Regions from separate parts of the Silvania sp. genome, predicted to be linked through region 2. Evidence: predicted binding sites of a transcription regulator. Region 2 holds the regulator's gene; each other region holds the start of a gene.
The links. Region 2 encodes LexA, which represses DNA repair genes until DNA is damaged. Its sites were predicted from a motif close to TNCTGTATGTACATACAGNA; they were not measured.

Region 1 (6,051 bases), on a different contig from region 2:
GAATGGCGTTCGCCGATTCACGCAGCAGATTCAACTCGTCGATCAGCGTTTTTTCATATTCACGCACCACTTCCATCGGACGCAGTCGGCGGCCGTCGGGCAGCAGACGCGGCACCCAGCGGGCCAGGCGATAGATGAGCTTCATGTCCGCTTTGATGACCGGCAGAATGTCCGGGCGGATCACCTTAATGACCACCTCTTTGCCGTTCTCTTTCAGGCGCGCGGTATGCACCTGCGCAACGGAGGCCGATGCCAGCGGCTGGATGTCGAAATCATCGAACCAGCTCTCTACCGGAATATCGCCCATCGCTTTCTCGATCTGCTGCTTTGCGAGGGCGCCATCGAACGGGGCGACCTTGTCCTGCAGCAGCGCCAGCTGATCGGCAATCAAAGGTGGGAACAGATCGCGACGGGTTGAGAGCATCTGGCCGAACTTAATCCACACCGGGCCAAGCTCCTGTAACGCCAGCCGCAACCGCTCGCCAAGCAGTTTATCCTGATGGCGATTTGGCATCCAGAACAGCGTCCGCCGCCAGACGCGCAGCGGCAGTGTGATACGCATTTTGGGGATAAGCTCGTCGAGCCCGTAACTCAAAAAGGTGCGGATGATAAAGTAGAGGCGCCGAATTTCACCAGGCGTCATTTGCCCTCCAGTTTTTCAAGCCGTTTCGTTAATGCATCGACCGCACGCTCAACCGCGGCGGTTTCTTCTGCGAACCATGCTGCTTCCAGCGGCCCCGGAGCCATGCGCCACTCTTCGGTGAGCACTTCAGCCACGTAGCGCTGCTGGCGCTGAAAGCCTTTTTGCAGCAGGGAGGCACCACCGCGCAGCACTTTGCTGATCCCCTCTGCGGCAATGTCGCCTGTCCAGGGAGCCAGCAGTTCTGCGGGATCGAACTCGGCCAGATCGGCCAGGGCAACAAAGTTTTGCACCACCTGAATGTCGCCTTCGACCTCCAGCTCACCGCTGCGGATAAGCGCAGTAAGCTGCTGGCGATCGCGTAGTTTTGGCAGCACGTTCATATGGGTGATGACGGAGCAGTCGGCCTCGCCTTCCCATTCGCCCAGAACATCGAGCTGGCGTTCGCTGAACACCAGCACCAACGGGGTCGTGAACTCTTTTAACACCACCCGCAGCACTTTGCCGTTCAGACGCTGACGCGCCGGTTTTAACGCCGCAGAGCGATAGAGAAAGGTATTGAGTACGTTTTCTACACCGGCTGTGATCAAGGGTTTAAACGGCATCTGCCACCTCCACTCAGAACTTGTAACCACGATGCAGCGCAACAACACCGGCCGTCAGGTTGAAGTAATCAACGTTGTCAAAACCTGCATCCTGCATCATCGCTTTCAAGGTGTCCTGATTGGGGTGCATACGGATGGATTCGGCCAGATAGCGATAGCTTTCTGCGTCGTTGGCAACCATCTCGCCAATACGCGGCAAAATGTGGAACGAATAAGCGTCGTAAGCTTTGCTCAGCGGCTCGATAATCGGTTTTGAGAACTCCAGCACCAGCAGACGACCGCCCGGTTTCAGCACGCGGTACATAGAGCGCAGCGCTTTCTCTTTGTCGGTGACGTTACGCAGACCGAAAGAGATGGTGATGCAGTCGAAGGTGTTATCCGGGAAGGGCAGCGCTTCGGCATTGGCCTGCACATATTCGACGTTGCCCACCACGCCAATGTTGCGCAGTTTTTCACGACCCATTTTGAGCATCGAGTCGTTGATATCGGCCAGTACTACGCGGCCAGTTTCACCCACCAGACGCGAGAATTTTGCCGTCAGATCGCCGGTTCCGCCAGCCAGATCCAGTACGGTTTGACCACGACGTACGCCGCTGCAATCAATGGTGAAGCGCTTCCACAAGCGATGAATACCGAATGACATCAGGTCATTCATTACATCGTACTTCGCCGCCACGGAATGGAATACGTGGGCCACCATGTCAGCTTTCTGCGCTTTAGCGACAGTCTGAAAGCCAAAGTGCGTTGTGTCTTGTGAATCTTCAACCATCTCAGAGCCTGCTTATCAGTCAAATGTTCAAGAAGTGTAACAGATTGGGCGCATTTGCCCTACGATTCAACCACCCTGGGAATAACGATCCACGGCTGCGGCTGGCGGGTGTGGATCCGCTAACACCCTGTCTTTATTGTCTCTATTTTGAGCACCTGTCGCTTCTCGCAAACGATACTCGTCATCCTGCGCGAGCGCCTGTTCCACCAATTCCGGATTAATCTCGCGCTTCACCTCCACGCCGAGAGTGCGGAACGATTCGGCCTGCGCCAGCAGGTTTCCCCGCCCGGACGTCAGCTTTTTCATTGCCTGGCGATAGTTATCCTGTGCGCGGTCAAGGCTTTGGCCTACCGAGGACATGTCATCAACAAACAGGCGCATTTTGTCGTAAAGCCGGCTGGCGCGATCGGCAATCTGCTGCGCATTACGGCTCTGGTGCTCGTAGCGCCACAAATTAGCAATGGTGCGCAGGGCCACCAGCAACGTGGTGGGGCTGACCAGCATAATATTATTTTTCAACGCCTCGGAGATCAGCTCCGGCTGGCGATCCAGCGCCAGTAAAAAGGCCGGTTCGACCGGTATGAACATCAGGACGTAATCCAGCGAGCGTAACCCTGGGAGCTGCTGATAATCTTTGCGCCCCAGCAGGCGGATGTGGTTTCGCACCGAAGCAATATGCTCCTGCAGCGCCGCCTCGCGGGTGTAGTCATCTTCCGCATTGAAGTAACGCTCGTAGGCCACCAGCGTCATCTTGGCATCGATAACCACGTCTTTGTCCTGCGGCAAACGGACGATAACGTCCGGCTGCATGCGCGAGCGGGTCTCGGTTTCAATGCTGACCTGCGTCTGATACTCATGGCCTTCACGCAGGCCGGAGGCCTCAAGCACGCGGGTCAGGACCACTTCCCCCCAGTTGCCCTGGGTTTTATTGTCGCCTTTCAGCGCCCGGGTCAGGTTGACCGCCTCCTGCGCCATCTGGGCATTCAGCTGCTGGAGATTACGAATTTCATGGGCCAGGGTGTGCCGCTCCCGCGATTCCTGACCAAAGCTGTCCTGCACCTGGCGACGAAAGCCGTCCAGCTGTTCGCGCAGGGGCGTCAGCAGGCCATTCAGGCTCTGGCGATTTTGCTCATCGACGCGGCGATTGCTGTGCTCAAAGATACGGTTCGCCAGGTTTTCGAACTGCTCGCTCAGCCGCTGCTCGCAGTTGATCATCTGCCGGATTTTGTCTTCTGCATGCAGTTGCGTCGACTCCAGCCGGGTGGTGACTTCGCGCAGGTCGGCTTCCAGCGAGGTGTTGATATCCCGCAGATTGCGCAGCTCGTTGTTGAGCAACTCGCACTCGTCGCGCCAGTGCCCGCTCTGGGCCGTTTGCTGTTTAAGCGCGCTCAGGTCGGCCACCATCTCTTCACGCTCAACCAGCTGATCGGCCTTTTGCTGCGCATGTTGATAGCTGGCCATCAGCCAGCCCACGCCGACGCTGACCAACGCAATAACGGCATAAATTAAGATAGAGATATCCACAACGCCCCCGGTATCAAGCTATTACCCGCACAAAATAGAATTGTGCTGTATAAACGTCCAGTTTGAAAGGGGTTTTCTGCGAGGCGCTGCGCAAAGAAAAAGGCCGAACAGGTCGGCCTTTGTCGAAGGGAGAACGAAATTACAGCAGGCGGCGAGCCGCTTCCACCACGATTTTCACCGCGTGGCTTTCGGTCTTCTTCATGGTCTCCGCGTTCGGGATCTCCTGCTGGGTGCGGTTGACGATCACGCCCGCCACCATACCGGCACGCAGGCCCTGGCTGGCGCACATGGTCAGCAGCGTTGCGGATTCCATTTCATAGTTCATCACGCCCATGGACTGCCACTCTTCCATCGAGCCTTTAAAACGGTTTACCACGCGACCGGAGAAGGTGTCGTAGCGCTCCTGGCCTGGGTAGAAGGTATCAGAGGACGCCGTCACGCCAACGTGGGTGGTGGCACCTACGGATTTCGCCGCTTCAACCAGTGCGGTGGTGCACTCAAAGTCAGCCACCGCCGGGAATTCCATCGGTGCAAAGTGCAGGCTCGCGCCGTCCAGACGAACAGACGCCGTGGTCACCAGCACGTCGCCGACGTTGATGTGCGGCTGAATAGCGCCGGTCGTCCCGATACGCAGGAAGGTGCGAATACCCAGTTGGGCCAGCTCTTCAACGGCAATAGAGGTCGACGGGCCACCGATACCGGTAGAACAGACGATCACCGCTTTGCCGTCCAGCTCAGCGCGCCAGGTGGTGAATTCACGATGTGATGCCAGCTTAACCGGCTTATCCATCAGCGCGGCGATCTTTTCCACACGCTCTGGATCGCCAGGGACGATAGCGAGCTGGGCCCCTTGTAAATCATTTTTAGTGAGGCCGAGATGAAAAACATCAGACTTAGACATAAGAACTCCTCTGTGGATCGGGTTGTCAGCAGAAGTAAAACGGTACTTTACCGAAGCACCTGGCTTCTTTTCGTGACGGATATCACCATGAATGAAATTGATTGCATATAATTACCATGAAATGGTGATTCACATCACATTAACAATGTTATATCGCCATCCGCTGCACAAAAGATAGACTGTTTCGGGCACTGTGAATTCATTACCTGCGGACTATATTTACCTTTGCGCTAATTGGTACGGAGAATGCCATGACTGAAAAAACTGGATTTGCACCTGCTGCTGGCCCCGAGGTCAGCACCGTCGTGACCACGCCCGACGAGGCGATCAACGCCGGAGAAACCTCTATTCCGACCCAGGGCGATAATATGCCCGCTTACTATGCTCGCCCTCAGCATGTGGAGGGTAGCCTGCCGATCGTCATGGTGATTCAGGAAATTTTCGGTGTGCACGAGCACATTCGCGACCTGTGCCGCCGTCTGGCACTGGAAGGCTATCTGGCGGTGGCGCCTGAGCTCTATTTCCGCCAGGGCGATCCGAATGACTACAGCGATATCCCGACCCTGTTCAGCAATCTGGTGACGAAAGTGCCGGATGCGCAGGTGCTGGCGGATCTCGATCACGTGGCGAACTGGGCGTCGCGCAACGGTGGTGACCCGCATCGCCTGCTGGCAACCGGCTTCTGCTGGGGCGGGCGCATCAGCTGGCTGTATGCCGCCCACAACCCGCAGCTTAAGGCGGCCGTGGCGTGGTACGGCAAGCTGGTCGGTGAAAAAACGCTGAATTCACCAAAGCATCCGGTAGATATCGCAACCGATTTAAACGCGCCGGTGCTGGGGCTGTATGGCGCCGAGGATACCGGGATACCGCAGGATACCGTTGAGACCATGCGCCATGCCCTGCGTGCGGCAAACGCGACGGCAGACATTGTAGTCTATCCCGGTGCAGGACATGCTTTTAACGCCGACTATCGTCCGAGCTATCACCAGGAATCGGCGAAAGATGGCTGGCAGCGCATGCTGGCGTGGTTTAGCCAGTACGGCGCGAAAAAGAGTTAAGCTGCTCACAATTCGCGCGCTCAGGCGCAGCGGTTGTTTGACTTTCAGGCGCAATTTGGTCGATATAAAAAGCACAGGCGTGTAACTACGATCCGTAGGCAAGACCTGAAGCCCATCTCCCCTTCCAGGGGGAGATGGGCTTCAGGTCTTTTTTTTTGCTCTGGAGACAGGGGCCAGACATGAATCACTTGCAGACTGCGCTGGATATCATCACCCAGGTGGGTGGCGCTGAAAATATCGAACATATCGAACACTGCTCCACCCGGCTGCGACTGAGCCTGTATGACAACGGCAAGGTTAACGAGGCCGCGCTGGCAAAAATCGACGGTGTGCTGGGCGTGCGGGTTAACGTGCAGTGCCAGGTGATTATTGGCCACGAGGTGGTACAGGTTTTCGAGGCCGTACGCTCGCTGGCGGGTGAGCCGCAGGCCAACGCGCCGCAGGTGACCACCCGGCCCAGCCGCGGTGCGCAGGTCGTGGATTTTGTGATCAGCGTGTTCCAGCCGCTGGTGCCAGCAATCGCTGGCGGCGGCGTGCTGAAATCGCTCCTGCTG
Region 2 (6,051 bases):
GCGCTACACCCACCTGCCGCAGGTGGTGCTGGGCGCGGCGTTTGGCTGGTCGATTCCAATGGCGTTTGCCGCCGTCAGCGAGTCGGTGCCGCTGAGCTGCTGGCTGATGTTCCTGGCGAATATTCTGTGGGCGGTGGCCTACGACACCCAGTACGCGATGGTCGACCGGGACGATGATCTGAAAATCGGCATCAAATCGACGGCCATTCTGTTTGGCCGCCACGACACGCTGATTATCGGCATCCTGCAGGTTGCGGTGCTGGCGCTGATGGGGCTGATCGGTTACCTGAACGGCCTGAACTGGGCGTTTTACTGGTCAGTGCTGGTGGCGGGATTGCTGTTTGCGTATCAGCAAAAACTGATCGCGAAGCGCGAGCGCGACGCCTGCTTTAAAGCGTTTCTGAATAACAACTATGTTGGTCTGGTGCTGTTCCTGGGGCTGGCGATGAGCTACTGGGCGTAAAAAGCCGGGTGGCGAGGTCAATGTAAAACGGCAGCCTTTCGGCTGCCGTTTGTTATGTTTGCACCCTCTCCCTGTGGGAAAGGGCATCAGGCCGCAGATTGCCCGCGTACTACTCGCCCTGCGTCGCGCTCTCAATCGTTAAGCGCACGTCGGAGGTAATCAGGTCTGCCAGCATCTGGTACACCTTCATCGTCTCTTCCGGCTCGGCGTCACCGCTGTCGCTGATATACCCTTCATTACGCAGCGTCGACACCAGCGAACTGAACACCGCTTTGTCGAAGAACTCCGGCGCGTTGATACCGTGCAGCATCGACAGGCGCTGGGCCAGCGTGCGGCTCTCTTTCTCCAGCGTTCCGCGATTAATCGACGGGTTAGCGCTCAGCAGCCAGAATGTAATGGCGTAGCGCTGCACCGTTTCGCGCGCGCCCGCAGCCAGCAGCTGCAGGGTGCGTGAACGCGACGGGTTAATCTGCAGCTCGTCGTTCTTCAGCGTAATCAGCCCCTGGCGGATCAGCTCTTCGATCTGCTGATCCAGCACATCGGCCAGTTCATCATTGCGCCAGCGCAGGAACAGCTCCGCTTTCAGCATCGGGTAAAGCACTTCGACATGGTGCAGCAGCGCCTGTCGGGTGATGTGACGATGCTGAGTGATGATGGCTGCCATCAGCGATGGCAGCATCAGCATGTGCGCAATGTTGTTGCGATAGTAAGTCATCAGCACCGCCTGCTCGCGCGGCAGAATGATGATATCGCCAATGGTGTCTTTCTCGACCTCGAACTTGTTCATCTGCAGCGCGTGCTCGATAAGCTCGCTGGCGCTGGCGGACGGCACCGTCACGTCTGAGGCATACGGGACGTTACGCATCAGGTTCAGGTAGCAGTCGAGTTGCTCGGTCAGCTGCTCGCGGGTCAGCGAACGCTGGCGAGAGCCCAGCAGCGCGGTACAGCACAGGTTCATGGCGTTAGCCGCACCGGCGTTGTTAATACGCACCATCAGTTCATCGGCAATGCCGTTCACCGTTGGCGTCAGCCAGGCCGGACGCACCGCTTCAATCGGATCGATAGACTCGCGCCACTCCGGAACCTGGTTGTTCAGGTACGTCATCAGCGGCATCGGTTCGCCGAAGTTAACGTAGCCCTGACCCAGATTGCGCAGCTTGCTTAAGCCCCGCACCATCTGCAGCAGGCTCTCTTTTTCTTTGGTCGCGCCGCGCAGCTCTTTGGCGTAGGTGCCCACCTCCATCACGTGCTCGTAACCGATATAGATCGGCACCAGAGTGATCGGACGGGTACCGCCGCGCAGCATCGCCTGAATGGTCATCGACAGGGTACCGGTCTTCGGATCGAGCAGACGCCCGGTACGGGAACGGCCACCTTCCACGAAATACTCAACCGAATAGCCACGGCTGAACAGCTCGCCCAAATATTCGCGGAACACGGTGGAGTAAAGCTTGTTGCCCTTAAAGGTACGGCGAATGAAGAACGCACCCAGACGGCGGAAGATCGGGCCAGCAGGCCAGAAGTTAAGGTTAATGCCCGCAGCAATGTGCGGCGGCACCAGCCCCTGGTGATACAGAACATACGAGAGCAGCAGATAGTCCATGTGACTGCGGTGGCAGGGCACATACACAATCTCATGGCCGTCGTGAGCCAGCTGGCGCACACGCTCGGCGTTGTGCACGTTAATCCCCTGATACAGACGGTTCCAGGTAAAGCTCAGGATACGGTCGCTCAGGCGGATCATCTCGTAGGAGAAGTTGGCAGCAATCTCTTCCATCAGGGCGATAGCGTTTTGCTGCGCCTTCTCGTGGGAGATTTTTTTGCTGCGCGCTTCGTCTTCGACGGCCCGGGCAATCGCTTTCGAGGCCAGCAGCTTGTTAAACAGATCCTGGCGTGCCGGCAGGCGCGGGCCTACTGCGGCAAGACGCTGGCGGGCAAAGTGCATGCGCGCCACGCGGGCCAGCTTCTGGGCGATGATTTTATCGGTGCCATGCTCGGTGGCCATTCGGCGCAGAGAGACGGGGGGTGAAAAACGCACGAAGCTATCGCGGCCCAGCCAGTTGACGGCGAAAAATTTCTGCACCCCGTTGAGCATACGCAGCGGCGGGTTCTCTTCGCCTTTATCACGACCCGGACGACGACCAAACATCACCGATACCGGCACCATCTGCACATCCAGCTGTGGATTGCTGCGGTGCAGGTCGAGGTAATCATGGAACAGCTTGATCGACTCTTCTTTCGGTGTGTACCAGGTGAACACGCGCGGACCGCCGTGAATGAAGATATAGCGCGGCAGCAGGGTGCCGTCGATCTCCAGCGGTTCCAGCGGATCGGGAAGATCGTGCGCCAGGCATTGGGCGCGCAGCGTCAGCAAGTCAGCCTTCGAGTTATAAGGCAACACGTACATAATAGGACGTGAGGTATCGAGCCCTAATTCCAGCGCGGGTTCCGCGGGAATGGACTTGCTTTTTACCAGGACGCTTAATGGTAAATTAAGTAATTTGTAGTAAATTCGTGGCCAGCCAGACATAAACGATGTAAAGCCTCTGGTTAAAAATGCAATTGCGGCGCAAGGATAACAGAAAGCGCGCAAAATTTCTGTTGTTACCCGTCATACTTCGGGCGGCAGCGCGACGCGCTTAAGCCACAGTTGATGACGCTTTTTTCGAAGAAAGGTTTCTTTTTAATGGCTAATAATACCACTGGGTTAACACGCATCATCAAAGCAGCCGGTTATTCATGGAAAGGCATCCGGGCTGCCTGGATAAATGAAGCCGCATTTCGCCAGGAAGGCGTGGCCGTCGTCGCGGCAATCATTATCGCCTGCTGGCTGGATATTGATCCCATCACTCGCGTACTACTGATTGGCTCGGTGATGTTGGTGATGATAGTCGAAATTCTCAACAGTGCGATCGAAGCGGTGGTCGACCGGATTGGCACTGACTACCACGAGCTGTCGGGCCGGGCAAAAGATATGGGCTCTGCCGCTGTGCTGATGTCTATTCTGGTAGCCGTCTTCACCTGGGCCACCCTGCTGTGGGGACATTTGCGATAAGCCTTCAGAAACTGAGTAAGTCTCTGGTTTTTTGTGCGGTTTGTGGTTCCAAAATCACCTTTAGCTGTATATACTCACAGCATAACTGTATATACACCCAGGGGGCGGAATGAAAGCGTTAACGGCCAGACAGCAAGAGGTGTTTGATCTCATTCGGGATCATATCAGCCAGACGGGTATGCCACCCACGCGTGCAGAAATTGCGCAGCGTTTAGGCTTCCGTTCTCCAAACGCCGCTGAAGAACACCTTAAGGCACTGGCGCGTAAGGGTGTACTTGAAATTGTATCCGGCGCTTCTCGTGGTATTCGTCTGCTGATTGAAGCAGAAGAGGGCCTTCCGCTCGTGGGTCGCGTAGCGGCCGGGGAACCCCTACTGGCACAGCAGCACATCGAAGGCCATTATCAGGTTGATCCGGGCATGTTCAAACCGAGTGCAGACTTTTTACTGCGCGTCAGCGGCATGTCGATGAAGGATATCGGTATTCTCGACGGCGATCTGCTGGCGGTGCATAAAACCCAGGATGTGCGCAACGGGCAGGTTGTTGTTGCGCGTATCGACGATGAAGTGACCGTTAAGCGACTGAAAAAACAGGGCAATACGGTACAGCTTCTGCCGGAAAACAGCGAGTTTACCCCGATTGTCGTCGACCTGCGTGAGAGTAACTTCTCCATCGAAGGTCTGGCGGTTGGCGTTATCCGCAACGGTGAATGGCTATAATCTCTTCCTGACAGGCTACGGTTTCACCGTAGCCTGCTGCTTTTCTCTCTGGTTATTCCTATGTCTCTGCTGAATGCTTCCGATAAGGCGTTATGGCGTCTTGCGCTGCCGATGATCTTCTCCAACATCAGCGTTCCCCTGCTGGGGCTGGTGGATACGGCGGTGATCGGCCATCTGGATTCCCCTGTTTATCTCGGCGGCGTGGCGATTGGCGCTACGGCGACCAGCTTCCTGTTTATGCTGCTGCTCTTTTTGCGCATGAGTACCACCGGGCTAACTGCCCAGGCGTATGGCGCGAAAGATCCTCACCGGCTGGCGCGGGCGCTGGTGCAGCCGCTGCTGATGGCGCTGGGTGCCGGTTTGCTGATTGTGCTGTTGCGCGCGCCGCTTATCGATCTGGCGCTGCATATCGTCGGCAGCAGCGAGGCGGTACTGCACCAGGCGCGGCGCTTCCTGGAGATCCGCTGGCTCAGCGCCCCGGCCTCGCTGGCAAATCTGGTGCTGCTCGGCTGGCTACTGGGCGTTCAGTATGCCCGCGCGCCGGTGATCCTGCTGGTGGTCGGCAACCTGCTCAATATCGTGCTGGACCTGTGGCTGGTGATGGGGCTGCAGATGAACGTGCAGGGGGCCGCCCTGGCGACCGTTGTCGCGGAATATGCGACCTTTTTCATTGGCTTATGGATGGTCTGGCGGGTGCTTGCCCTACGCGGCATTTCGTGGTCGTTGCTGAGAGCCAGCTGGCGCGGTAACGTCCGCCGGTTACTGGCGCTGAATCGCGACATTATGCTGCGCTCGCTGTTGCTCCAGCTGTGCTTCGGGGCGCTGACGGTGATGGGCGCGCGGCTGGGGCCAGAGATTGTCGCCGTGAACGCGGTGCTGATGACGCTGCTGACCTTTACCGCCTACGCGCTGGATGGCTTCGCCTATGCGGTGGAAGCGCACTCCGGGCAGGCTTACGGCGCGCGCGAAAGCGGCCAGCTGCGCGAGGTTTGGCGGGCGGCCTGTCGTCAGTCTGGGCTGGTGGCGCTGGCTTTTGCGCTTCTGTATGCCCTGGCGGGCGAGCAGATCATTGCCCTGCTGACGTCGCTGCCGGAGCTGCGGTCGCTGGCGAGTCACTACCTGATCTGGCAGGTGATTCTGCCGGTGGTGGGGGTCTGGTGCTATCTGCTGGATGGCATGTTTATTGGCGCAACGCGCGGGGCAGAGATGCGCAACAGCATGGCAGTGGCGGCGGCCGGGTTTGGCCTGACGCTGATGACGCTGCCGTGGCTGGGGAATCACGGATTGTGGTTGGCGCTGTGCGTCTTTCTCGCCCTGCGAGGGCTGTCGCTGGCGTGGATCTGGCGTCGACACTGGCGCAATAACACCTGGTTCGAGTAGCGGCTTCATCTGCGTAAATGGTAAAAGATTCCGAATAACGAACCCTACGCCGCACGCCTGACTATAATTATTATCACGTCCAGCACGAAACGTATCACACGGACGACATACTTATCCTACACGACCGAACGAAGAGGAATCGATGATGAATAAAGACCAAGTCGGCGGCAACTGGAAACAGTTCAAAGGTAAAGTAAAAGAACAGTGGGGTGACCTGACCGACGATGACATGACTGTCATTGAAGGGAAACGTGACCAGCTGGTCGGGAAAATTCAGGAACGCTATGGTTATGAGAAAGACCGGGCGGAAAAAGAGGTCGGTGACTGGGAAACCCGTAACGACTATCGCTGGTAAGTAACTTATATCCGCAGGTACATGGATGTACGCCCAGGGCGGCCTCAGGCCGCCCCTTTTATATGCGTTTAGCGCGGTTT
Region 3 (6,051 bases), on a different contig from region 2:
GAATCGAAATGAGCAGGTTTTGCGTGCGGCCAAACGCGATGGCCTGGACCACATCCTCAGTTGAAGTGCAGCGGGCGATCAGCGCCGGTTTGCGGTCGATCATGGCATTCCAGATCTGGCGCACCTCGTCGTAGCCCGCATCGTCAGGAAGGATCACCTCCCCCCGAAAGTGCGTTTTGAATGCGTCGATATCTGCCTTTATTAACTCCTTCATGATTGTCTCCTGTCGTTGTTTACCCCTACTAATTATGGTGGGTTTAGCGCGACCTGAAGGTTTATTGAAGCAGGGGCAAAAACGGGGCTATAGCCCGGTGGGAAGGTGCTTGAGCGCTACAGGTATGTCGAAGGCTCGGGGAGAGCGGGCCTGTCATGTGTTAGAAGATCTTAATCAAAAGAAGGATTTGGGATCATTTTTTTCATACAATCAGGCGTTATTGTTAAATTATTTAACAATGTTTCATCTTGTGGCAGGGTTACCACATGCTGAAGCTGATAATGGAAATTGCACTCAACTAACCCCACAGGAAAGAAGATGAACAAATATTTATTCGCATTGCCACCGGCAATTATCATGGCGTTGCCTTATCTCGTCTCCCCCGCCAGTGCCGCCAATCCGGTTCACGCTGTTGATGTAAAATCCTTTGATGTCGGCGGCGTGAAAACGGGGATGAGCATTGAAGAAGCCCGTGCGGCAATGCAGAAAAATTTTGGCGTCCCGGCAGATAAAATCGAAGCGTCTAAGTCTGAGACATACCAGGTAGCGACCAAGGTGACAGGCAGTCAACAGGTCATGTATCTGGTCTATGAAAACAAAGGCACGCGGATGCAGGTGACTTTTGAACCTCGCATCCCTTATGACAAGAGCAACCCTATGGCTGCTGCCTTAATCTCCTATGAGATCCCCTGGACGAGCGAGAACGCAACGTCGATCAAGGAAGCCGCGCTCGCCAAATATGGTCCGGTTTCAACCACTGATATGTACCCGGTATGGTGTGAAAAACCCATCCCTGGGACAGGAATGGGCTGTGAACCTGATTCAGCCTCATTGAAAGTTGCCAGCACAACGCTAACGCTGATCGATCCTGCCTGGCAAAATGCCAGAATGAAGTTCATGGATCAGCAAAACGCGACAAAGCCGCAAATTTAACGTCGGTCAGGCATCTCGTCATCTTTCCCGCGCCTGCTGCGGGAAAGATGACGAGATACCAAAGGGAACTGATGCAAGCGCAGAGTCGGCCATCAGCGGTGAGTTCAACGGGTCGATGCAACGCTATCTTTAAACAGGGAGATCTCATGTTTACCGCAATTATCCGTGCCATGATCGGAGGCGCTCTTTTAGTGATGTCAGCCTTCGTCCCGACGTCCGCAGCGCCGTCTCCGTCCATACCTTCAGAACATCAGAACTCGCAGCGTATCTCTGTCCAGACGCAAGGCTCAGGAACGGATGTGATATTGATTGCGGGACTGGCGTCGTCTCGCGACGTTTGGGCCGATTTAGCATCAGGTTTACGTAGCAGCCACCGTATTCATCTTGTAGAACTTGCGGGCTTTGCGAGTACACCTGCCATTTCCAACCCCGAGGGTAAGGTCCTCGCGCCAGCCGTTGACGCCATCGCTGAATACATCCGCACCCAGCACATCAACGCCCCGGCGATCGTTGGCCATTCTCTTGGGGGGGAAATTGCTTTGATGCTGGGGGCCCGTCATCCCGAACTGGTCGGTCGGCTGATGATCGTCGATGCTTTGCCGTTCTATACGTTGATGATTGACCCTGCGGCGACCAGCGAAACGGCTGCCCGGCATGCCACTGCTACGCGGGATTGGCTCCTGGCGCAGTCGCCGGAGCAAATCGTAGCGTTTCAGAATACATCCATAGCCCGTTTAGCGAAGACCGAGGCGGTGAGGCCTGCTCTGGTGGCTGCGGGGATCAATTCCGATCGCAAAACCGTTGCGGATGCAGTGTATGAATTGATGATTACCGATTTGCGTCCCGAGCTTGGCCGCATTAAAGCGCCGATTGAGATCCTGTACGCGTATGACGCCTTATTCGGGATACCTGCAGCCAGCGTGGATGCGATGTACCGTCAAGCCTATGCCTCTGCACCCAATATCCATTTCACGCGGATCGATGACAGTTTTCACTTTATCATGCTTGATCAGCCTGAACGGTTCTCCCGCGCAGTTGAGTCATTCTTAAATGAATAATGGATGCCTGCATCAGTGATGATGTGTGCTGGCAATCAGGCAGCGTTAACTGCTCTGATTTTTTTACTGCCAGCCGCATCAGACTCTGTTTTATCTGTTGCCGTTGCGGCATGGATATCCGGGAGCTTGCTGGTACGCAGAATATGCAGCACGGCCTCTTTCTGCTCGGCGAGATGCAGCCCAAGATCTTCAGCCTGCGTTTCATCCATCTGCATTCCGCTTTGCAACAGCCAGTCGGTGAACGCTTCTGCCATGTCGAGCAGTTTGTCGTGCGCGTCAGCCTCTTTCTTACTGGCAAATGTCATTTTCTCTTCACCTTTTCTTACGACAACAAATTTTGTTTCAACAGCCATAATGCGCCCCTTTCACTGTGTTTATATACAGTATATCAGCTCCGGGTTTGTGTTGCAGCCAAAATATGCCTGCCTGTTTTCCGCCGGGCGGTCACCTGCAGGAGTGACACCAGGGAGGTAAACGCAGGGCAATAAAAAACCCGCACTGGGCGGGTTTATTTTCTTATCAGCGGAGCTTAGCTGCTCGGGTCATTGCCGTCATCGCTGTTGTAAACGTTGCTGATAATGAGCACGGCTTACAGCGGAGTAACGTTACCCGCTGCTGGGCCTTTAGCACCATTTTCAATGGTGAAGGAGACTTTCTGGCCTTCTTCAAGCGTTTTAAAGCTGTCGCTCTGGATAGCAGAGAAATGTACGAATACATCTTTGCTGCCGTCGTCAGGGGTGATAAAGCCAAAACCTTTATCTGCGTTAAACCATTTTACTAAACCAGTCATTTTGTTAGACATAGAGACTTCCTTACTTGATGAGCCACGCAGTGTGGCGATAATGGCCTGTATTAGAGTAGCTTATTTGGCACTTAGGAGGAGGCTCATGAAGAAGGGTATCTGTGGATAACACCTGAACTGAGGACTGCTTTACTAAAACTGCTTTCATAAGGTCTGTGTTCCAAACCGAGGAAACCATTAAGACACAGGGAAATTATTTTAGCAACGTTTATGTTTTTTATTTTACACGCTTAAACACCTGGATGGCTGAATGTCCGTTAAAGGGGGCAAGAATAACGTTAACACGCATATTAACGGTAAAATTTAGCTAAGCGCATAATATCTTATTTTAATTTTTCTGCGAGACAGGGAAATATAAAATTAATCACCCGCGTATATATCGCAAGAATTTACCGGCAATTATTTTTTATTATAACTGGCGTCAGCTTGTTGCCAGAGGTGAAAGCTATGGCGTTCACGGCTAACACAATAATACGATCCCATTCCCCAGCATCCGGGAGCCTATCTGATTGTCGATACCCTGCCCACCCATCAGCCTGGCATTACCTCAGCCGACATATAGACCCCCACATAGCGCACAAATTTCCCCACAAATACGCCAGCGAACACCCCGCCGACGATAATCACGCAGGCGCTCACCCCGGGTCGCTGCAGTAGCTCGGGCGACATGGCGGTCATAACCCCCAGCACGTACTTCACTGCAAAGGTCAGCATCATAAAAGGCAGCGCGGAGTAGTCTGCCGGGCGGTGAATGCTGCGGGGGGCTGGAGCGCGGGTCACCGCCGCGCGTTTGATCAGCACGTACCCCATCGCTGCACCGCTGAGTAACCCCACCAGCCACAGGGACCAGGTGGCGACGCTCTGCTCGCGGTACATCACCATATCGTAGAGATCCCAGATCAGAAAAATGGCCGGGATGATGGCCAGCTTTTCCAGTGCGACGGTGGCAGGCTTACGCGCCTTGATGCCTCTGCTGATCAGGAACACCAAAAGGACATACACCCAGACGGGTGTATGGGTCAAAATCCCGGAGATCGTCTCAGTCATCTGGCGCACCGTCGCTTACGGGAGGATAAGAATCGACTCAGTATTGCGCATCTCATCCATTACGCCATCATACTTTATAAGGTTATTTCTCCTCCTCTGCGGTGATCTGCCAGAAGCTTCACAGCCTGCTCGCATTTATTGACCATGCAAAATAAACGAAGCCGCTTACGAATTTATTTCAACCGTTACTACATCGTTTCAAGAATAATATTAAAACCAATTAAGATTAATCCCACGTTTTTTTATTATTTATACGCTAAGGCCGTTGGAACAAGATCGTAAATTTACGTAAAGAACCCCGTCACGCCTGGCGCGCAGCGCTTCACCGAGGCGATGAATAATCGTTTCCCGAACAGTGCATGAAGGTTGTTTGAATACATCATCTTGCACGATATTTATTCAATGACAAGCGAAGCGCTATTTATCAGTAATGACACTTCATGAAAAAATTTATTGAAGTTACCTCGTTTGACTCTTCAATAATAATGACTAAATTTAAATCTGAACGACAACGGAGATGAATAAACAGATCTCCATACCATAATGGCAACAAAGAGGATTGATAAAATGGCAGACCAACGCGAAAACCGTGATAAAGCCTCTGACACTGGCAAAAAAGGTGGTCAACAAGGCAGCGGCAATTTCAAGAATGATCCGCAGCGTGCTTCTGAAGCAGGTAAAAAAGGTGGTCAGCAAAGCCATGGCGGCGGGAATAAATCTGACAAATCCTAACTCATCTCATTATTAATACCGGCTTTTATAATTGACCAATACTCTGCGGGTCCGTGGACTCGCAGAATTTTTACGTCACTGGAGAAAGTTATATGAATATGAAATCGATTGAAGATGTTTTTATTCATCTGCTATCAGATACCTACAGCGCGGAAAAACAACTGACCCGCGGTCTGGCTAAACTTTCTCGTGAAGCATTCAGCCCCGAACTGAGCGCTGCGTTTAAAGCGCACCTGGAAGAAACCCACGGCCAGATTGAGCGTATCGATCAGCTCGTCGAGAAAACCCCCAACGTCAAACTGAAACGTATGAAATGTGTGGCAATGGAAGGCTTAATCGAAGAAGCCAATGAAGTGATTGAAAGCACCGACAAAAATGAAGTCCGTGACGCCGCCCTGATCGCCGCCGCGCAGAAAGTCGAACACTATGAAATAGCCAGCTACGGTACTCTGGCCACCCTCGCACAACAATTAGGCTATACCCAGGCGGTAAAATTATTAAACGCCACGCTGGAAGAAGAAAAATCCACCGATCTTAAGCTGACCGATTTGGCTGTCGGCAATATTAATCAGAAAGCGGAAAACAAAGCCTGAATTAACCGCAGCGAGGAACAGAGTATGACTCACGTAGAACACTATCATGACTGGCTACGCGATGCCCACGCGATGGAAAAGCAAGCGGAATCCATGCTCGAATCCATGTCCAGCCGTATCGATAATTACCCGGCGTTACGTACCCGCATTGAACAACATCTGACCGAAACCCGACATCAGGTAACCGTGCTGGAAGAGATCCTCGATCGCAATAATATTTCCCGCTCGGTCATAAAAGACTCCATGAGTAAAATGGTGGCCTTTGGGCAATCCGTCGGCGGCATGTTCCCCTCGGACGAGATCGTTAAAGGTGCGATTAGCGGCTACGTTTTCGAGAATTTCGAAATAGCCTGTTATACCTCGCTGGTCGCCGCCGCAAAACAGGCGGGCGATACCGCGTCCGTACCGGCCCTTGAAAACATCCTTGCTGAAGAGCAGCGGATGGCAGACTGGCTTCTTGAGCACCTTCCTGACACCACCGAGCAGTTCCTGCTGCGCGCGAATGCCCCGGGCGTGAAAGCCAAAAACTGACGATTGAACCTCTGAGCCCCGCACCCGCGGGGCATTGTTGCGAATAGGGGAAGAGGCGATGTTCGAACTCGATGCGTTTCATCTGGCCAGGCTTCAGTTCGCCTTCACCGTCTCGTTCCATATCATCTTCCCGGCGATCAC
Region 4 (6,051 bases), on a different contig from region 2:
ATCATCGCCATGGTAATAATAAACACCTTCCGGCGGCCTATTCGATCGCCAAGCCGACCGCCGGTGAAGGCACCGAGGGCAATACACAAGGTCAGCACGCCGGAGAGAATGCCTATTTCGATGGCCGTTGTGCCAATGGTTTTACTGTAGATAACGAGCGCGGTGCCATTCGATATAATCGCGGACGAATCAATATATGACGCCATCCCCGACACCACCCCGACATACCATGGGTTGGGTGTTTTCTGTATTGACATAATGCTTATCCTTTGTAGGGTATATTTTCTTTATTAGAGGAAATACTACGTCAACTGCATAATTACCTTGCCAGCCTTATTATGGCCTGCAGGGATTTTTACTTGCCCTGCTTTTTCGTCAGCAAAACCTCCTCCCGGACATTATTCATGTCGGGCATATTCATTGGTAGATATAAACTCTGGCGTCAGCGCATTAACTTACGTTCCAGAGAGGGCGTATAGCAGAACTGCTTTTTATACGTTTCGGTGAAGCGTATGGTATTGAGAAAGCCGCAGTTGACGGCCACTTCATTAATTGTTTTATCCGTGGTGCGTAATAATTCCTGCGCTTTTAATAAGCGGAACAGAAGCTGAAACCGCGCAGGCGTATAGCCGGTCACATCCTTAATAAAACGGAACATGGTTCGCCGGGTCATCCGACTCTCATCGCACAGATCTTCCCAGTTGATATGGCGTAGGTAATTATGCTTTATGGCGTTAATCAGATACTTGCGGCCGCACTCTTCCGGCTGCGCGCGTAAGGTTTTCTTGCGTGCCCGCTGGCACAGGGTGTCGATGATACCCAGCAACGCCGTTTCTGCCGCAGAGAAATAAAGCTCATCAAATTCATCATCCTGCATTGCATTAATGATGTGCGTCAGGGCAATGATTTTATCCAGATCGTCCTGCGTCAGCGAGGTATCGTATGTGCATCTCAGGCTGTTATTCTGCTTAATAATGTCGATCAGCTTGTCGATATTTGCCAGAAAGAAAAAACTGCGATCTTTGCGGATCAGGACATTAATAACCGACAGGTTATTAGTTGAGAGATAACAGTGTGTATCGTTAACTGACACAAAGAAAAAATCTCCTTTATAAATAAACTCCACGCTGCCGTTAATAATATGAAAACCACTACCTTCGCTTACGATGACAATTTCATCAAAGTCATGCCCATGCATCTCTTCCATATTTTGCCTGCCCAGCATAAACAGACAGAACGCATGTTGCTCTGTTAGAAAAAACTCCTGGCTCTGCAGAATTTTCATATTACCACCCTGTTGAACAGTTAATTTCCCACACGTTTTAATGGCCTCCCTGCTCATGCTTTATGTTTACGTTCCTTTCCCCAGAAATTAATTTTCGCGTGTTATTTATTTAACAGTATTAGTTATGACAAGTCTACCCGGTGAGATGGCACTCAGAAGTAACTGCATGTGATTTAACCACCAGTTTTCAACAGCACGGCCACAGCGTCGACCACATAATATTTAAGGGTTATTATTTCTTTGCCGGGAAAATGTGAACCTATACTTAACTCAACTGCTGGAGGTCACGATGTGTGGACGTTTTGCCCAGGCGCAAACCCGGGAAGAGTACCTCGCCTTTCTTGCCGATGAAGCGGAATGCGACATCCCCTACGACCCGGAACCGATCGGGCGCTACAATGTGGCACCAGGCACCAAAGTCCTGCTGCTCAGTGAACGCGATGACGTATTGCATCTGGACCCGGTATTCTGGGGTTACGCCCCGGGCTGGTGGGACAAGCCGCCGCTGATCAATGCCAGGCTGGAAACCGCCGCCAGCAGCCGAATGTTTAAACCCCTGTGGCAGCATGGCCGGGCGATTATCTTTGCCGACGGCTGGTTCGAGTGGAAAAATGAGGGTGACAAAAAGCAGCCTTACTTTATCTCTCGCACTGACGGTCAGCCTGTTTTTATGGCCGCCATTGGCAGCAGGCCATTTGAACGCGGAGATGCTGCGGAAGGCTTTTTGATCGTCACCGCAGCGGCGGATAAAGGGCTGGTGGATATCCACGACCGACGCCCGCTGGTGTTAACGCCGCAGGCTGCACGCGACTGGATGCGCGAGAGAGTGAGGGGTAAAGAGGCAGAAGAGATCGCCCGGACGGGAGCGATCTCTGCAGATCGGTTCCACTGGCATCCGGTTACGCGGGCGGTTGGTCATGTCAAAAATCAGGGCGCCACGCTGATTGCGAAAATCAGCCCGGATTAAATAACGAAAACAGGGTTACGCTTCCCGAAAGGATTATTTACCGCTGTCAATACGACGTTTCCATGAATATTTTCGCGACAATCATACCCGGTGATTTTATGCAGATATCAGCATCCGCGCATATATCTCCTGACAGATAAACAGAGTCTCGGTCATCACCAAAAAAAGCATCAGAGAGGCCCGGACTGAGGCCCCTTGTTAAACCACCTGTTTTGGCCAGCGCCGCCGTCGCAAAGTTTGCAGCGTTGGCAGGCATGAATGGGCGGTGAGTCGGGCCCCACATACGGAGCAGACTGCGCCATGAGGTTGGGTTTGCGTAGGGTTAAAAGAGGTAAAACGAAACCTTTTATTTTGGCAAACCGGGCACTCGAATTTGATGTTGGGGATATTTCCTCCAGTCAGATGAATGGCATCACCACCATAACGTACTCCTGTCTCGTCCAGGAATATATCGTGTAAAAGAAACGTTTCGACGGAATTTATTTTTTTAGCCCCCTTTTTTGCCGTGAACATGAAGATACACCTGAGCGTCACAGAGAGGATTGGGAACGGCGCGAACCGCAATATCTGTATCAGTAAACCGGGCAGATACTACGGGTGTTGCTACGGCGCGTTGTCATCACAGGATCTGAGCCACCCCTTATCAGAGCGTGCAGGGGGTATCTCTGTAACAGGCCTATTACTGATTGAAAAATAATCATTTCATTAGCGCGCGGGATCCGCCTGAATAATAAAATTGCTTTACCGCCAACCACTTTCAAAAAAGACACCTGCTCAGCCTTGATCAAATCACCTAATCACGGATACTGTATTTATATACAGTATCAATTAAAGGATTTGATTATGTCTTTTTATCAACCCGCAGAAATCTGCCCCGTTCTTGAGTTGCCATTATTCCACAGCCTCGTCCCTTGTGGTTTCCCGTCACCGGCGCAGGACTACGTTGAACAGCGTATTGATCTGAACAAACTGCTGGTGAGCCATCCGGGGTCAACCTACTTTATAAAAGTAAGCGGTGACTCCATGATCGAGGGCGGAATTAACGATGGTGATATGCTGGTTGTCGACAGTTCTCTGAAAGCGGGACACGGTGACCTCGTGGTGGCGGCACTCTCCGGAGAATTCACGGTAAAATTGCTGATGTTGCGCCCTTACCTGCATCTCAAACCCATGAACGCCAATTACCCCATTATTCCTGTTGCTGATGCCGATCAATTTGAAATCTTCGGCGTGGTTAAGCATTCGATCAAAACCTGGTACAAATGATGTTTGCCCTGGTGGATGTCAATTCGTTTTATGCATCTTGTGAAACCATTTTCAGACCCGATCTGCAAGGCAAACCCGTTATTGTTTTAAGTAACAACGATGGCTGCGTTATTGCGCGATCGGCCGAAGCGAAAAGTCTGGGTATTAAGATGGGCGCGCCCTATTTCAAGCTTAAAGATGAGCTACATCGTTATAAGGTCAATGTATTCAGCTCTAACTACGCCCTGTATGGCGATATGAGCAATCGGGTGATGACAACGCTGGAGGAATTAGCCCCGGCCGTGGAAATATACTCCATCGACGAGGCCTTTATAAACCTTACCGGCGTGCAAAACTGTCGGGTGCTGGAAGAGTTTGGCCGGGAAATTCAGGCGCGAATAAAGCGTGATACGCATCTGGCCGTCGGGGTGGGCATTGCACAAACCAAAACGCTGGCCAAGCTGGCCAATTATGCAGCCAAAAAATGGCCTCAGACCGGCGGCGTAGTGGATCTGTCCGCGAGCGCACGCCAGCAAAAATTGCTGGCGCGGGTCCCGGTCGAAGAGGTATGGGGTGTCGGCAGACGGATCGCTAAAAAGCTCAACGCAATGGGCATTACCACCGCAAAGGAGTTGTCCGAACAGAGCACCTGGGTTATGCGTAAACATTTTAATGTGGTGCTGGAACGCACCGTCCGGGAGTTGCGCGGTGAACCCTGCCTGGCGCTTGACGAGTTCATACCCGCCAAACAACAGATTGTCTGTTCACGTTCGTTTGCAAGGCGTATTACCCGGTATGCCGACATGCGTGAGGCGATCTGTAATTATGCGGTTCGTGCCGCAGAAAAACTCCGCGCTGAACGCCAGTACTGTCGCCAGATTGGCGTGTTTGTTCGCACCAGCCCCCATGCGCTTGATGAAGAGTTCTATAGCAACCAGGCCATGAGTCAGCTGCTGACCCCCTCGAATGACACCCGGGACATCATCCGCGCGGCCATGAATGCGCTCGATTGCATCTGGATCGACGGGCACCGCTATATGAAAGCGGGCGTTATTCTGGGCGATTTTTTCAGCCAGGGTGTGGCCCAGCTTAATTTGTTTGATGACGATAAACCTCACCCTAACAGCGAATCGCTGATGCGCGTGATGGACGGAATCAATCAGAGCGGAACAGGGAAATTATGGTTTGCCGGGCAAGGAATTCAGAAACAATGGGCGATGAGGCGCGAGATGCTTTCTCCGGCCTATACCACCCGATATGCCGAGCTGCCGGTTGCAAAATAGCGGGCAATATCGCGCGTAACGCTCCCCGTATCGTCAAAAGTCATCCACACCTGTCTCCCTTCGCCATTTAGTCAAATTGATATTTGCCAACCTGTTCACAAAATGGACAGGTTAAATATCGATCAACATCACGTTAATGTTTTCTTAACATATCTACCATTGGTATTACCACTTAAGACCACTGGTGAACCCGATGGATATCAAGCGTGAAGTAACGGAAAACTGTAGCGGGCATGACCGCGTTGTTAAATTTTTACGCGATCAGCTGTTAAGCGGATCGCTGAAAGCAGGTGACAGCCTGCTGCCTGAGCGCGAACTGTCGTTGAGATTAGGGGTGAGTCGCCCGGTACTGCGCGAAGCGTTAAGAGCGCTGGCGATGATCGGTGCCGTCGAGATCCGCCACGGTATCGGTACGGTGGTGACAAAACCGGATGTTTCGCTGTTCGGGGATTTCTTCACCTTCGTGCTGGCCCACCAGCCGAATGTGGTCGATGACGTGATGCAGGCCCGAATCGCCATTGAACGTCAGGCTATCCGCCTCGCCTGCCGCCGGGGAACGCAGAGTGACTACGACCGCTTAGCGGACTGCCTGCGCGACATCAGCGAAACGATCCATGCCCCGGAAGCAGGAGGACGCGCAGACTATCGCTTCCACGAAACCATCGTCAGCGCGTCAGGTTCACCCACGCTTATCAGCATTTATCAGTCGATTGGCGTGCTGATGCAGCGCTCTCACCTTGACCGCCGTGAACAAATTATTCAGGTGGAAGGGATTGAGGCATTCCTCATTGATCACCACCGCGCCATTTTTGCCGCCATCGTCGAACGAGACGAAGACAAAGCCGATGAGTTATTAAGTCGCCATTTTGAAATTGGGGCCGATTTCCGTCGTCGCGCCACCATTCGCATGTTCGACTCCCCACCCATTACTCAAACACCGTAAAGGAAAAGCAGATGCAGATAGTCATTGGCAGTGACCACGCCGGATTCCACCTGAAGCAGGAGCTGATTCAGTGGCTTCAACAAGCGGGCCACTCGATTAACGATGTGGGGAGCTACAACCCCGATCCGGTGGATTTCCCGGATATTGCGTTTGCCGTGTGCGACAAGGTGCGCCAGGGCGAAGGTCAGCGCGGGATCCTGGTATGCGGGACGGGCGTCGGCGCCGTAATCGCCGCGAATAAAATCAAAGGCATTCGCGCCGCCGTGGGTCATGACGTGCACTCCGCGCACCAGTCCGTCGAGCACGATGACGTGAATGTGTTGTGCAT

Region 1: a site for LexA is predicted at 3,582-3,601, ahead of rmuC (DNA recombination protein RmuC). Genes of this name have one in related genera too.
Region 3: a site for LexA is predicted at 2,572-2,591, ahead of ACRDD5_RS22115 (YebG family protein). Genes of this name have one in related genera too.
Region 4: a site for LexA is predicted at 3,057-3,076, ahead of umuD (translesion error-prone DNA polymerase V autoproteolytic subunit). Genes of this name have one in related genera too.

What each region holds. Positions count from the first base shown of each region.
Region 1 covers NZ_JBOGBT010000097.1:16,896-22,946, reverse strand. Annotated here, with positions in the region: gene ubiB (ubiquinone biosynthesis regulatory protein kinase UbiB) at 1-643, opposite strand, end outside; gene ubiJ (ubiquinone biosynthesis protein UbiJ) at 640-1,245, opposite strand; gene ubiE (bifunctional demethylmenaquinone methyltransferase/2-methoxy-6-polyprenyl-1,4-benzoquinol methylase UbiE) at 1,259-2,014, opposite strand; gene rmuC (DNA recombination protein RmuC) at 2,081-3,538, opposite strand; gene udp (uridine phosphorylase) at 3,678-4,439, opposite strand; gene ACRDD5_RS19525 (dienelactone hydrolase family protein) at 4,691-5,497, shown strand; gene ACRDD5_RS19520 (beta-glucoside-specific PTS transporter subunit IIABC) at 5,677-6,051, shown strand, end outside.
Region 2 covers NZ_JBOGBT010000011.1:32,654-38,704, forward strand. Annotated here, with positions in the region: gene ubiA (4-hydroxybenzoate octaprenyltransferase) at 1-463, shown strand, start outside; gene plsB (glycerol-3-phosphate 1-O-acyltransferase PlsB) at 573-2,993, opposite strand; gene ACRDD5_RS01715 (diacylglycerol kinase) at 3,150-3,518, shown strand; gene lexA (transcriptional repressor LexA) at 3,628-4,236, shown strand; gene dinF (MATE family efflux transporter DinF) at 4,297-5,616, shown strand; gene ACRDD5_RS01730 (CsbD family protein) at 5,762-5,971, shown strand; gene zur (zinc uptake transcriptional repressor Zur) at 6,040-6,051, opposite strand, start outside.
Region 3 covers NZ_JBOGBT010000110.1:17,904-23,954, forward strand. Annotated here, with positions in the region: gene ACRDD5_RS22100 (FAD-binding oxidoreductase) at 1-214, opposite strand, end outside; gene ACRDD5_RS22105 (hypothetical protein) at 533-1,147, shown strand; gene ACRDD5_RS22110 (alpha/beta fold hydrolase) at 1,294-2,205, shown strand; gene ACRDD5_RS22115 (YebG family protein) at 2,241-2,558, opposite strand; gene cspE (transcription antiterminator/RNA stability regulator CspE) at 2,795-3,007, opposite strand; gene ACRDD5_RS22125 (DUF6622 family protein) at 3,539-4,054, opposite strand; gene ACRDD5_RS22130 (general stress protein) at 4,622-4,786, shown strand; gene ACRDD5_RS22135 (YciE/YciF ferroxidase family protein) at 4,879-5,379, shown strand; gene ACRDD5_RS22140 (ferritin-like domain-containing protein) at 5,404-5,910, shown strand; gene ACRDD5_RS22145 (cytochrome ubiquinol oxidase subunit I) at 5,969-6,051, shown strand, end outside.
Region 4 covers NZ_JBOGBT010000019.1:16,660-22,710, reverse strand. Annotated here, with positions in the region: gene ACRDD5_RS03635 (MFS transporter) at 1-257, opposite strand, end outside; gene ACRDD5_RS03630 (helix-turn-helix domain-containing protein) at 443-1,285, opposite strand; gene ACRDD5_RS03625 (SOS response-associated peptidase) at 1,575-2,252, shown strand; gene ACRDD5_RS03620 (hypothetical protein) at 2,451-2,765, opposite strand; gene umuD (translesion error-prone DNA polymerase V autoproteolytic subunit) at 3,096-3,518, shown strand; gene umuC (translesion error-prone DNA polymerase V subunit UmuC) at 3,518-4,780, shown strand; gene ACRDD5_RS03605 (FadR/GntR family transcriptional regulator) at 4,974-5,723, shown strand; gene rpiB (ribose 5-phosphate isomerase B) at 5,735-6,051, shown strand, end outside.